One region of the Variovorax sp. J31P179 genome, then DNA from elsewhere that is predicted to be linked to it. Evidence: riboswitches for the same ligand, from Rfam matches in the RefSeq annotation. Region 1 holds a riboswitch; the other holds the start of a gene.
The links. Region 1 has a riboswitch for glycine ahead of gcvT (glycine cleavage system aminomethyltransferase GcvT). Riboswitches for the same ligand answer to the same signal wherever they lie in the genome.
Positions count from the first base shown of each region.

Region 2: linked by a shared signal. The riboswitch ahead of QTI17_RS16270 (D-amino acid dehydrogenase) and the one ahead of gcvT (glycine cleavage system aminomethyltransferase GcvT) in region 1 are both predicted to bind glycine.

Region 1 is NZ_JASZYL010000003.1:229,940-235,793, forward strand. It holds gene gcvP (aminomethyl-transferring glycine dehydrogenase) at 1-704, opposite strand, end outside; gene gcvH (glycine cleavage system protein GcvH) at 732-1,109, opposite strand; gene gcvT (glycine cleavage system aminomethyltransferase GcvT) at 1,173-2,333, opposite strand; glycine riboswitch at 2,383-2,498, opposite strand; glycine riboswitch at 2,509-2,611, opposite strand; gene QTI17_RS09230 (hypothetical protein) at 2,642-3,142, opposite strand; gene QTI17_RS09235 (TRAP transporter large permease) at 3,225-4,502, opposite strand; gene QTI17_RS09240 (TRAP transporter small permease) at 4,499-4,993, opposite strand; gene QTI17_RS09245 (TRAP transporter substrate-binding protein) at 5,084-5,854, opposite strand, start outside.
Region 2 is NZ_JASZYL010000005.1:500,191-505,271, forward strand. It holds gene QTI17_RS16265 (FAD-dependent oxidoreductase) at 63-1,292, shown strand; glycine riboswitch at 1,296-1,381, shown strand; glycine riboswitch at 1,397-1,505, shown strand; gene QTI17_RS16270 (D-amino acid dehydrogenase) at 1,594-2,991, shown strand; gene QTI17_RS16275 (FIST signal transduction protein) at 2,952-4,220, opposite strand; gene QTI17_RS16280 (PhaM family polyhydroxyalkanoate granule multifunctional regulatory protein) at 4,231-4,932, opposite strand; gene QTI17_RS16285 (VOC family protein) at 5,069-5,081, shown strand, end outside.

The DNA.
Region 1 (5,854 bases):
ACGTGGCCGGTGGTGGAAGGGTATTGCGCCAGGGCGCCGAAGAAGCCGCCGCTGGCCATCAGCAGCGGCAGCGGCTCGGTGGCGGTGCTGACCTTGACCACGATGCCGAGCGGCGCTGCCCGGGTGCGCAGCACCTCGATGGTCTGAGGATGGCAGTCGCCCGAGACCAGGAACACGTTGCTCTTGCTCTTGACGCTGCGCCGCGCCAGCGTCATCGCCTCGGCCGCGGCGGTGGCCTCGTCGAGCATCGAGGCGTTGGCGATCGCCATGCCCGTCAGGTCGCAGACCATGGTCTGGAAATTGACCAGCGCCTCCATGCGGCCCTGCGAGATCTCGGCCTGGTAGGGCGTGTAGGCGGTGTACCAGGCGGGGTTCTCGAGTACGTTGCGCAGGATCACGCCCGGCGTGTGGGTGCCGTAGTAGCCCTGGCCGATGAAGCTCTTCGCCACCTTGTTCTTCGCCGCGATCGCCTTGAGTTCGGCCAGCGCGTCGGCCTCGGTGATCGGCGCCGGCAGCCGCATCGGCCGGCTGCGGCGGATCGCCGGGGGCACGATGCCGTCGATCAGTTCGGCGCGCGTGGTCGAACCGATGGCCGCGAGCATCGCCGGCTCGTCTTCGGCCTCGATGCCGATGTGGCGGGCGATGAATTCTTCGGCGTTCTGCAGTTCGCGCAGCGAGGGATGGGAAGGCACGGGCGTCGGCATGGAGGGCTCGGGTGGTGGGCGTGGGAATCAGTTGTCGGCGGAGAACTTCTCGTAGGCGGTTTCATCGAGCAGCGGCTCGAGCTGGGCCGGCTCGCTCACCCGCACCTTGAAGAACCAGCCTCCGTCCATCGGCGCACTGTTGGCCAGCGAGGGATCGGCGCGCAGGTCTTCGTTGACTTCGATGATTTCGCCGGAGACCGGCATGAAGACGTCGGCCGCGGCCTTGACCGATTCGACGACACCCGCGACCTCGCCCTGGGCAAATTTCTTGCCGACTTCGGGCAGGTCGACGAAGACCACGTCGCCGAGCGCGTCCTGTGCATGCACCGTGATGCCGACGGTGACCAGTGCCGCGTCGGCTTCCTGCCGCACCCACTCGTGGTCCTTGGTGTATTTGATGGTCATGGGGAAAACTCCTTGGAAAAAAGGCTGGCTTGGAGAAATCGGAGAATTTGGAGAAGAGGGGCGTCAGCCGCGGTAGTACCGGGCCGGCACGAAGGGCAGCGTGCTGACTTCCATCGGCACCGGCTTGCCCCGCACCATGGCCTGCAGCCGGGTGCCCGGTTCGGCATAGGCCAGCGCGACGTAGCCCATGGCGACCGGCCGGTCGACGCTGGGGCCCAGCAGGCCGCTGGTGACCTGGCCGATGGGCAGGCCCTCGAAGGATTCCAGCACCGTGCCCTCGCGCACCGGCACGCGCTCCAGCGCGACCAGGCCGACGCGCTGGCGCTTCAGCGTCTCGTGGTCGAGGTGGCCGGCGGTGCCGCTGGCGGCAGTCAGCTGGGCCAGCACCCTGGCCGCGCCCGGAAAACCGCCTTCGCGTGCACCGCCGCTGCGCCGGACCTTCTGGATCGCCCAGCTCAGCGCCGCTTCGACCGGTGTCGTGTTTTCGTCGATGTCGTTGCCGTAGAGGCAGAGGCCGGCCTCGAGCCGCAGCGAATTGCGGGCTCCCAGGCCGATCGGCTGGACCTCGGGCTGGGCCAGCAGCAGCCGGGCCAGCGCTTCGGCGTCCTGGGCCGTGACCGAGATCTCGAAGCCATCTTCGCCGGTGTAGCCGCTGCGCGTGGCGAAGGCCTCGATGCCGCCGATCCGGACCGGGCCGCCGGTCATGAAGACGAAGCGCTCGATGCCCGGCGACAGGCGCGCCAGCACGGCCGCGGCCTGCGGACCCTGGAGCGCGAGCAGCGCGTGGTCGGGCATCGGCTGCACCTGGCAGCGCTGGCCGATCCGGGCCTGGATGTGGGCGATGTCGGCGGCCTTGCAGGCGCCGTTGACGATCACGAACAGCGAGTCGTTGCCTTCGTTGAAGAACATCAGGTCGTCGAGGATGCCGCCCTGGTCGTTCAGCAGCAGGCCGTAGCGCTGCTTGCCCGGCGCCAGGCCGATCACGTCGACCGGCATCAGGCTCTCGAAGGCGGCGGCCGCATCGGGCCCCACCAGGCGCAACTGGCCCATGTGGGAGATGTCGAACAGGCCGGCGGCTGCGCGGGTGTGCTTGTGCTCGGCCATCAGACCGGCGGGGTATTGCACCGGCATGGTGTAGCCCGCGAAGGGCACCATGCGGGCGCCGAGCTCCAGGTGCAGGCCGTGGAGCGGGGTCTTCAGCAGTACGTCGGATGCGGCGGCCAAGGGCGGTTCTCCAAAGGGGCAGTGCTTGTTCCATGACGAGAAGCCATGGGCCACCCCTGCTGTCCGCTTTACCTGAGAGATTCGCCCCACGATCGGGGTTTGCTCCTTCGGTGGGCGGCACGGCACGCCTGGCGTGCCGAACCACCTCTCTCCAGCAAGGAAACGCCCGGACCCGGGCGCCTTGTCAGTCCTTTTGCCTGAGCGTTCGGGCCCTTGTTTGGGGGGACCTGCGCCTTCGGCGGCCCCACCGCGGCGGGACGCTCTCCTGACCGGGGAAGTGTAAGGGAATCGGGAGCCGGCCGGCGACTTCAGTGCACCGGCGATGCCGGAAGCAGTTTCTCGATGCGCTCGCGGATCGCCTCCGCGCGCGGGGCGCCCGCCGCCTGCTCGATCTCGCCGAGCATCGCGCGGGCGGTGACCAGCATCGAATCGCGGTCGCGCGCCTCGCGCAGCGCTTCGCGGAAGCGCTCGGCCAGCACCGGGTCGCGGCGCACGAACATGCGCTCGCAGAGGTCGAACAGGAACATGCGGGTGGTGGCCAGCGAGGGCTTGCCGTCGAAGATGTCGGCCGCGACCGGCGCCGCTTCGATCACTTCGACCGCTTCGACCTGGCGCCCCTGCAGGAAGCCCTCCTGCAGCAGGTGGCGCGCCACCCGGCCGGCTTCCTCGCGGCCGCCGAACAGGGCGCCGAAATCGGTCAGCGAGCGCTGGCCGTCGGCCATCAGCAGCAGGGCGCGCTCGCGCTGCCCCAGCGTGCGGCGGCCGGGCAGGAGTTCGTGGCGCGCCTTGTCGGTCTTGGTGAGGAACATGGGATGCTGCGGCGTTGCGGTGGGCAAGCGCCGCAGCATGGGCCCTGCGCGTGACGGCTTCGTGAAACCGCCCGCGCCGGCGCTACTTGGCGTAGACCAGGTCGCGCAATCCGAGCGAGATGCCGGGCACGTACGTGACCACCATCAGGCAGGCCAGGATCACCAGCACGAAGGGGATCAGGTAGGGAACGATCCGGTCCAGCGAGATGCGCGCCACCGTGCAGGCCGCGAACAGGTTGACGCCGAAGGGCGGGGTGATCATGCCCAGTGCCAGGTTGACCACCATCACCAGCCCGAAGTGCACCGGATCGATGCCGAAGTGCTGCGCCACCGGCGCCAGGATCGGCGCCAGCACGATGATCGCCGCGCTGGTCTCGATGAACATGCCGATCACGAACAGCGCCGCATTGACGCCGAGCAGGAACATCGCTGGCGACTGCAGCACCTCCTGCAGCCAGCGGCCGATCGCGTCGGGCACGCCGGCACGCGTGATCAGGAAGGCGAACAGGCCGGCGTTGGCGATGATGAACATGATCACCGACGAGGACACCACCGACTTGCGCAGCACCGCATAGAGCTCGGCCGGCCGGATCTCGCGATAGATCAGCGTGCCGACGATCAGCGCGTAGAGCACCGCCACCGCCGACGCCTCGGTGGGCGTGAAGATGCCGCCGTAGATGCCGCCGAGGATGATCACCGGCATCAGCAAGGCCCAGCCCGCACGCCAGGTGGCGGTGCCGACGCTGAGCCGGCCTTCGCCATCGTTCTTGCCCAGCCCCTTGAACTTGCAATAGACATAGACGAAGGCCATCAGCGCCAGGCTGATCAGGATGCCCGGGCCGAAACCGGCGATGAACAGCTCGCCGATCGAGACCTCGGCGCTGACGCCGTACAGGATCATCGGGATCGAGGGCGGGATGATCACGCCGAGCTCGGCGCTGGTGGCCTGCAGCGCGGCCGCGTAGCCGACCGGGTAGCCGTGCTTGATGAGCGCCGGGATCAGGATCGCGCCGATGGCGAAGGTGGTCGCCACCGAGGAGCCCGACACCGCGGCGAAGATCATGCAGGTCAGCACGCAGGTCATCGGCAGGCCGCCCTGCACCCCACCCACGAGGCTCTTGGCGAAGTCGACCAGCCGGCGCGAGATGCCGCCGGTTTCCATCAGGTTGCCGGCCAGGATGAAGAAGGGGATGGCGGCGAGGGGAAACTTGTTGATCGCGTTGAACATCTCCTTGACGGAGATCAGCATGTTCGCGTTGGAGGCCTGGATGCCGAGGATCGAAGCCAGCCCGATCGAGACGGCGACGGAGATGGTGAGTGCGAAGCACACCACCATCGTGATGACCATCACCGGCGTCATTGGGCGGTTTCCAGTTCGTTGCGCTGCGGGTCGATCAGGTTGGCGACGATGCCGATCACGCAGAACAGGCCGCCCACGGGGAGCGCCACGTAGGCCCAGAACATCGAGATCGATTCGAGGCCGGCCATCGACTGCACGCTGCCGCGCTGCGCGTAGTCCCAGCCCCACCAGATGATCACCGCGATCAGGGTCAGCGCGGCCAGGCACACCACCCAGTCGAGCACCCGACGGACCTTCGGCGGGCTCCAGCGGTAGAGCACGTCGACGCTGACCATCGCCCCCTGGCGGAAGGCGGTCGGGATGCCCATGAAGACCATCCAGATCAGACTGATGCGGATCAGGATCTCGGACCATTCGGCCGGTTGTTCGAGCACGAAGCGGGTGACGATCTGGAACACGCCGAGCGAGGAGGCGACCACCAGCATGAAGCAGGCGATCGCCATCGCCAGGCCGGTGGTCCAGCGGTCGAGTGCGAGGAAGGCGGATTTCATAGGGGCATCAGGGAATCGAACGAAAAAGCGCCCGCCAGTGAGACTGAGCGGGCGCGCGCTGCCGCGAGCATGTCGCGGCCGCGGATGGCATTACTTGACGTCGCGGATCTTGTCGAGGTTGGCCTTGCCGAACTGCTTCTCGAAGTCGGCGTTGACCGGCGCCAGCGCGGCGACGAACTTGGCCTTGTCGACGTTGTCGATCACGGTCATGCCCTTGGCGCGCAGGTCGGCCACGCCCTTGGCGTCGTCCTCGTCGACACGGGCCCGGTTGGCCTTGATGGCTTCCTTGGCGGCGTCCAGGAAGGCCTGCTTGTCGGCGGCGCTCAGCTTGTCGAAGGCGGCCTTGTTCATCACGAAGATGCAGGGCGAGTAGACGTGGCCGGTCAAGGTGAGGTGCTTCTGCACCTGGTCGAACTTGGCCGAGATGATGACCGGCAGCGGGTTTTCCTGGCCATCGACCGTGCCTTGCTGGAGCGCGGTGAAGACCTCGGGGAAGGCCATCGGCGTGGTGATGATGCCGAAGCCCTTGTAGGCCGCGATGTGCACCGGGTTCTCCATGGTGCGCATCTTCAGGCCCTTCAGGTCTTCGGGCGCCTTGACGTCGCGCTTGCTGTTGGTCATGTGGCGGAAGCCGTTCTCGCCCCAGCCCAGCGCCTTGAAGCCCTTGGCGTCGAACTTGCCCAGCATCTCCTGGCCGATCGGGCCGTCGAGCACGGCGCGCGCATGCGCCTTGTCGCGGAACAGGAAGGGGACGTCGAGGATCTTGGTCTCGGGCACGAAGTTGGGCACCGGGCCGGTCGACGAGAAGGCGAGTTCCTGGGTGCCCAGCTGCACCGCCTCGATCGATTCGCGTTCGCCGCC
Region 2 (5,081 bases), on a different contig from region 1:
TTGCCGCTTGCCACAGTAAGCGCTAACGCCCGCCGTTCATGCCCTCCCACAAGGATTCGGACATGCGCGTGGTTGTACTTGGCGCCGGCTTGCTCGGCGTGACTTCGGCCTATTACCTGCAACAGCTGGGCCACGAAGTGATCGTGGTGGATCGGCACGCAACACCAGCGGCCAAGGCGCGCGGCGTCGCTGCCGCCCGTCCCGGCGCAGCGACTGCGACCGCGCCGCCGAAGCGGCGCGGCAAGAAGCTCTCGACACTGCGCAGCCGCATCCGCCGCGGCTTTGCGCGCCTGATCGACCGCGCCGTGGGCACGCCGCCGAAGCGAGATCCGCTCGATCACCTGGTGCGCCTGGCCGCCTACAGCCGCAAGAGCGCGCGCGCCCTGGGCGACGAAACCGGCGTGCCGCACGGCGCCCGCACGGCCGGCCTCATGAACCTGTTCACCGACCCCGAGGCCTTTCGGACCCGGATGGCGAACGCCACCCACTGGTCGGGGCTGGGCTGCGAGGAGCGGCTGCTGTCGGTCGACGAGGCCATCGGCCTGGAACCGGCGCTGGCGGCCATGCGCAGCAAACTGGTCGGGGCCACCTACGCGCAAGAGGATCCGGCGCGCGACCCGGCCCAGTTCGCCGCCGGCCTGGTCTTCCTGTGCCGCGCCGCCGGGGTGCGCTTCCTGACCCGCCACACGGTGGTCGCGCTCAAGGAGCAGGACGGCCGCATCGACCATGTCGAGTTGCTCGATGGCGCCGGCCGGTCCACCACCTTGCGCGGCCAGGCCTACGTGCTGGCGCTGGGCGCGGCCAGCGTGCCGCACGCGGAAGAGCTCGGCATCGACATGCCGCTGCGCTTCGTGCGCGAATACATCGTCACGATGCCGATCCTGGATCCCGCCATGGCGCCGCGCATCGCGCTGCGCGACCGCCAGGGCAAGCTGCGCATCGTGCGGATCGAAACCCCGGCCGGCGACCAGCTGCGGATCCACGCGATCGTGATGGCCGGACTCGACGAGGAGGCCGAACCCGACTCCGACCGCTTCCAGGCGATCGTGCGCCGCACCGAGATGCTGCTGCCCGGCGTGGCCGACGCCAGCCGGGCCAGCTTCGACACGGCGATGCACGCGGTCAGCACCAACCGGCTGCCGATGATCGGCAAGACCCGGCTGCCCAACCTGTTCCTGAACACCGCGCCCGGCACCCGCACCTGGATCCACGCCTGCGGCGCCGGCAAGTCGATCGCGCGCATCGTCAGCGGCCTGCGGCCCGAACTCGACTTCGCGTTCCGGCGCCCTTAGAATCCGCCCACTGCAGGAGAGCGGGCCCACGGGCCCCACCGAAGGCGCAAACTCCCATAAACGCTCAGGTCGGCCCACGTGATGGGCCTGTACTGCACCAACTGTCAAAGCCGTCTGGAGAGCCATCGCGCCCGCGCGTGATGCACCGAAGGAGCAAACCCGCTGCGGGCGCAGCGGGTGAATCTCTCAGGTACCGAGGACAGGGGGAGCGGCAACTCGGACTTCCGGTCCGGTTGCCTTCGTTCCCGTCGGCAATCCGAACCGTCGCGTCCGAGCGCTGCAACCTTCAAGGGTTCTCGATATGCGCGTGATCGTTCTTGGCGCCGGCCTGCTCGGCGTGACCTCGGCCTACTACCTCCAGCAACTCGGCCACGAAGTGACCGTCATCGACCGCCAGGCCACGCCGGCGGCGGAAACCAGCTTCGCCAACGGCGGCCAGATTTCGGTCAGCCATGCCGAGCCCTGGGCCAATCCGGGCGCGCCGCTCAAGGTGCTGCAATGGCTGGGCAAGGAAGACGCCCCCCTGCTGTTCCGCATCCGCGCCGACATGCGCCAGTGGCTCTGGGGCCTGCAGTTCCTGCGCGAATGCACGCCGGCACGCACGCGCCACAACATCGAGCAGATCGTGCGCCTGGGTACGTACAGCCGCGACACGCTGCAGCAGCTGCGGCGCGACACCGGCCTGGCCTACGACCAGCGCACCCAGGGCATCCTGCACTTCTACACGACGCAAAAGGAGTTCGACGCCGCGCTGGCGCCAGCCGAGCAGATGCGCGCGCTCGGCTGCGACCGGCGCGTGATTTCGGCCGACGAGGCGGTGAAGCTCGAGCCCGCGCTGGCCCACATCCGCCCGCAGCTGGCCGGTGCGACCTACACGGCGGAAGACGAATCGGGCGATGCCAACCGCTTCGCGCGCGAGCTGGTCAAGCTGGCCGAGACGGCCGGCGTGCGCTTTCTCATGAGCCACACGGTGACCGCGCTGCGCGAGGCCGGCGGCGCCATCGACCATGTCGAGGCGACGGACAGCGAGGGCCGCTTCCAGCGCATCCGCGGCGATGCCTTCGTGCTGGCGATGGGCTCGCTGAGCCCGCTCTATGCGGCGCCGCTGGGCATCCGGCTGCCGATTTACCCGGCCAAGGGCTATTCGGTCACGATGCCGGTCAAGGACGCGTCCAGGGCGCACCAGGTCTCGCTGACCGACGACGAGTTCAAGCTGGTGTTCTCGCGCTACACCTCCGCCAGCGGCGACCGGCTGCGGATCGCCGGCACCGCCGAGCTCAACGGCTACGACCGCGACCTGAACCGGGTGCGCTGCGAGGCCATCGTGCGGCGCGTCGAGCAATTGTTCCCCGGTGCCGGCGACGCATCCCAGGCACAGTTCTGGACCGGACTGCGCCCGGCGACGCCGAGCAACGTGCCGCTGATCGGCGCCACCCGGCTGCCGAACCTGTTCCTGAACACCGGCCACGGCACGCTGGGCTGGACCCACGCCTGCGGCTCGGGCAAGTCGATCGCGCGGATCGTGAGCGGGCTGAAGCCGGAAGTCGACTTCGCGTTCACCGGGCCTCAAGGCGGCTCAGGCCGGCGCCGGGCCGCCCCAAGGCGGCCTGCGGCCCCCTCGTGGGGCAGCGAAGCACACGAAGTGGCGAGCGTGGGGGCTCAATCCCCCGCGGTGAAGACGGTCAGCACGCCGGTGTAGCCGTAGAGGTGATTGCGGGCGATCTCGCCGGCGGCGAAAAAGCCGACCAGCGGGACGTCGCCGAGGGCATGGCGCACGATCTGCAGCTCGGCACCGGGCGCGCCGAAATGCGGGCCGCCGCGGCCCGAACAGCTGACGTAGATGGCGCCCGCGATGCGGCGCGCCGGATGCGGCGCGGCCTCGGCCTCGCCGGCCGCGACTTCGCGCGCGGTGGCGAGCGTCTGCTCCTGCGGCTCCAGCTCCTCGCGGATCTCCGCGCAGACGCGCATCAGGTCGGCCCGCGCGGCCTGCGCGTTGCGGCGGCAGAAGCTCAGGCGCATCCCGGCCTCGGCGTTGTCGGCGATCGCCACGCCGCGACGCGTCGGGTCGAGGCCGATGATGTGGCGCACCCGGACGTCGGCGCCGAGATCGCCGGTGCGCCGGACGCCGTCGCTGCCGGCCTCGACCAGTCCGACCAGGGTCGCGCGGACCGCGTCGATCGCCTGCTCGGGGGCATCGAGCGAGACCCGCAGGTCGGCCAGCAGCACGTCGAGCGCGGGCTGGCCATCGAGCGCCAGCAACAGGTTGCCGTCGGCCTCGGTGATCTCGCGTTCGCGCGAGACCGGCTGGCAGCCCTGGGTCACGCGCGAGACCAGGCGTACGCCCTCGCCGAACACCACGCCCGACAGGCCGCCCGAGAACACGCCGCCGACCGCGCCATGGCCGCGGATGTTGCCATTGCCGCCGATCGCGAACTGCAGCGAGCCGACCCGCCCGGAGGACAGGCCGCCGAACAAATAACCGGTGTCGGTGCGGTCCGCCATCTCGGCGATCAGTTCGCCGAGTTCGGGTGTCCGCGGGTCGGCATGGACCAGTGCCGTGTGGGCCGCGAAGCCGCTCATTTCGGAGCTGGCCAGCGGCGCCACGCCGGAAAACACCCGGTACTGGTCGCTCGGCAGCTCGCACAGCATCACGCTGAGCGCCGGCTCGTCGAAGTACTCGGCGTTGTTGGCGGCCACGCCGACGCCCACCGTCCCGGTCCAGTCGGTGATCTCGGGCAGCTCGGCGCCCAGGTGATCGAGGATCTCCTGGGCATCTTCCCCGTAGTGGTCGGTGATGTAGAGCAGGCCCAGCGACGGCGCGCGGGCGTAGTCCGGCAGCGCCATCTGCGCCCGCAGCTGCGCCAGCACCAGGCCGGCCGCCATGCGCCATTGCGGATGGGTGGCGTGCCCGCTCGGAAACAGCTTCATGGCTGGCCTTTCAGCCCGCGCGCTTGCGCGCCGGCGCAGGTCGCTTGGCGGACGCGCTGGCGCCGCGGCGCGTGGCCGGCGCCTTCTTGGCGGCGGCGGCCGGCCTCTCGGCGGCCCGGGCCGTTGCGGACGCTGCGCCAGAGCCCGCGTGATCGCCCAGCGGCTGCGGCATCACCGGCATCTTGAGCTGGGAGGCTTCCTGCAGCGCCGAACTGGCGATCTGCTGGAACTGCTGGGTCAACGCACCCCACCACTGGACCGGATCGACGACGCCAGCCGAGTCCTGGGCGGCGGCGGCCTTGGCGCGCTTCGGCGCCGGTGACTCTTCGGCCTCCGGCTGCGCTTCGGGTTCGGGTTCGGGTTCGGGTTCGGGCGCGGCGGTCGGGGTCGGCCGGGTGAAGGCGTTGGCGAGGTCTTCCATGCGGACGTTCATGCCGCGCAAGGTCGAGAGCGTCATCTTCTGCACCTCGAGCGCCTGGATGGTCGCCTTCAGCGCGTGGCCGTTCTGCTCGAGCCAATACTGCACGGTCTTGAGCTCCTGGATGCGCTTGTCGACCTCTTCGACGCTCAGCGTCGGCGCCACCCAGCTCGACAGGCTCGGCAGGCCGGGCACGGCGCCGGGCGAAGCGCTGGCGCCGCCCGTCAGATTCTTGAGGAAGTCGAAGCCCGGAACGAACTGACTGAAGGCGAAGGGCTTGCTGGCGTCGCTCATGGCGTGCTCCGGGTCTGTGTTTGTTGTCCGGGCAGCTTACTCCAAGCGTCAGGGCTTTTGGGGTGCCCGGCTGCATCCGGCACTCGCCATGAGGGCCCGGCTTGTGGACAATGCCCAAACAGACACAGAAAGACACATGTCCATCTTCC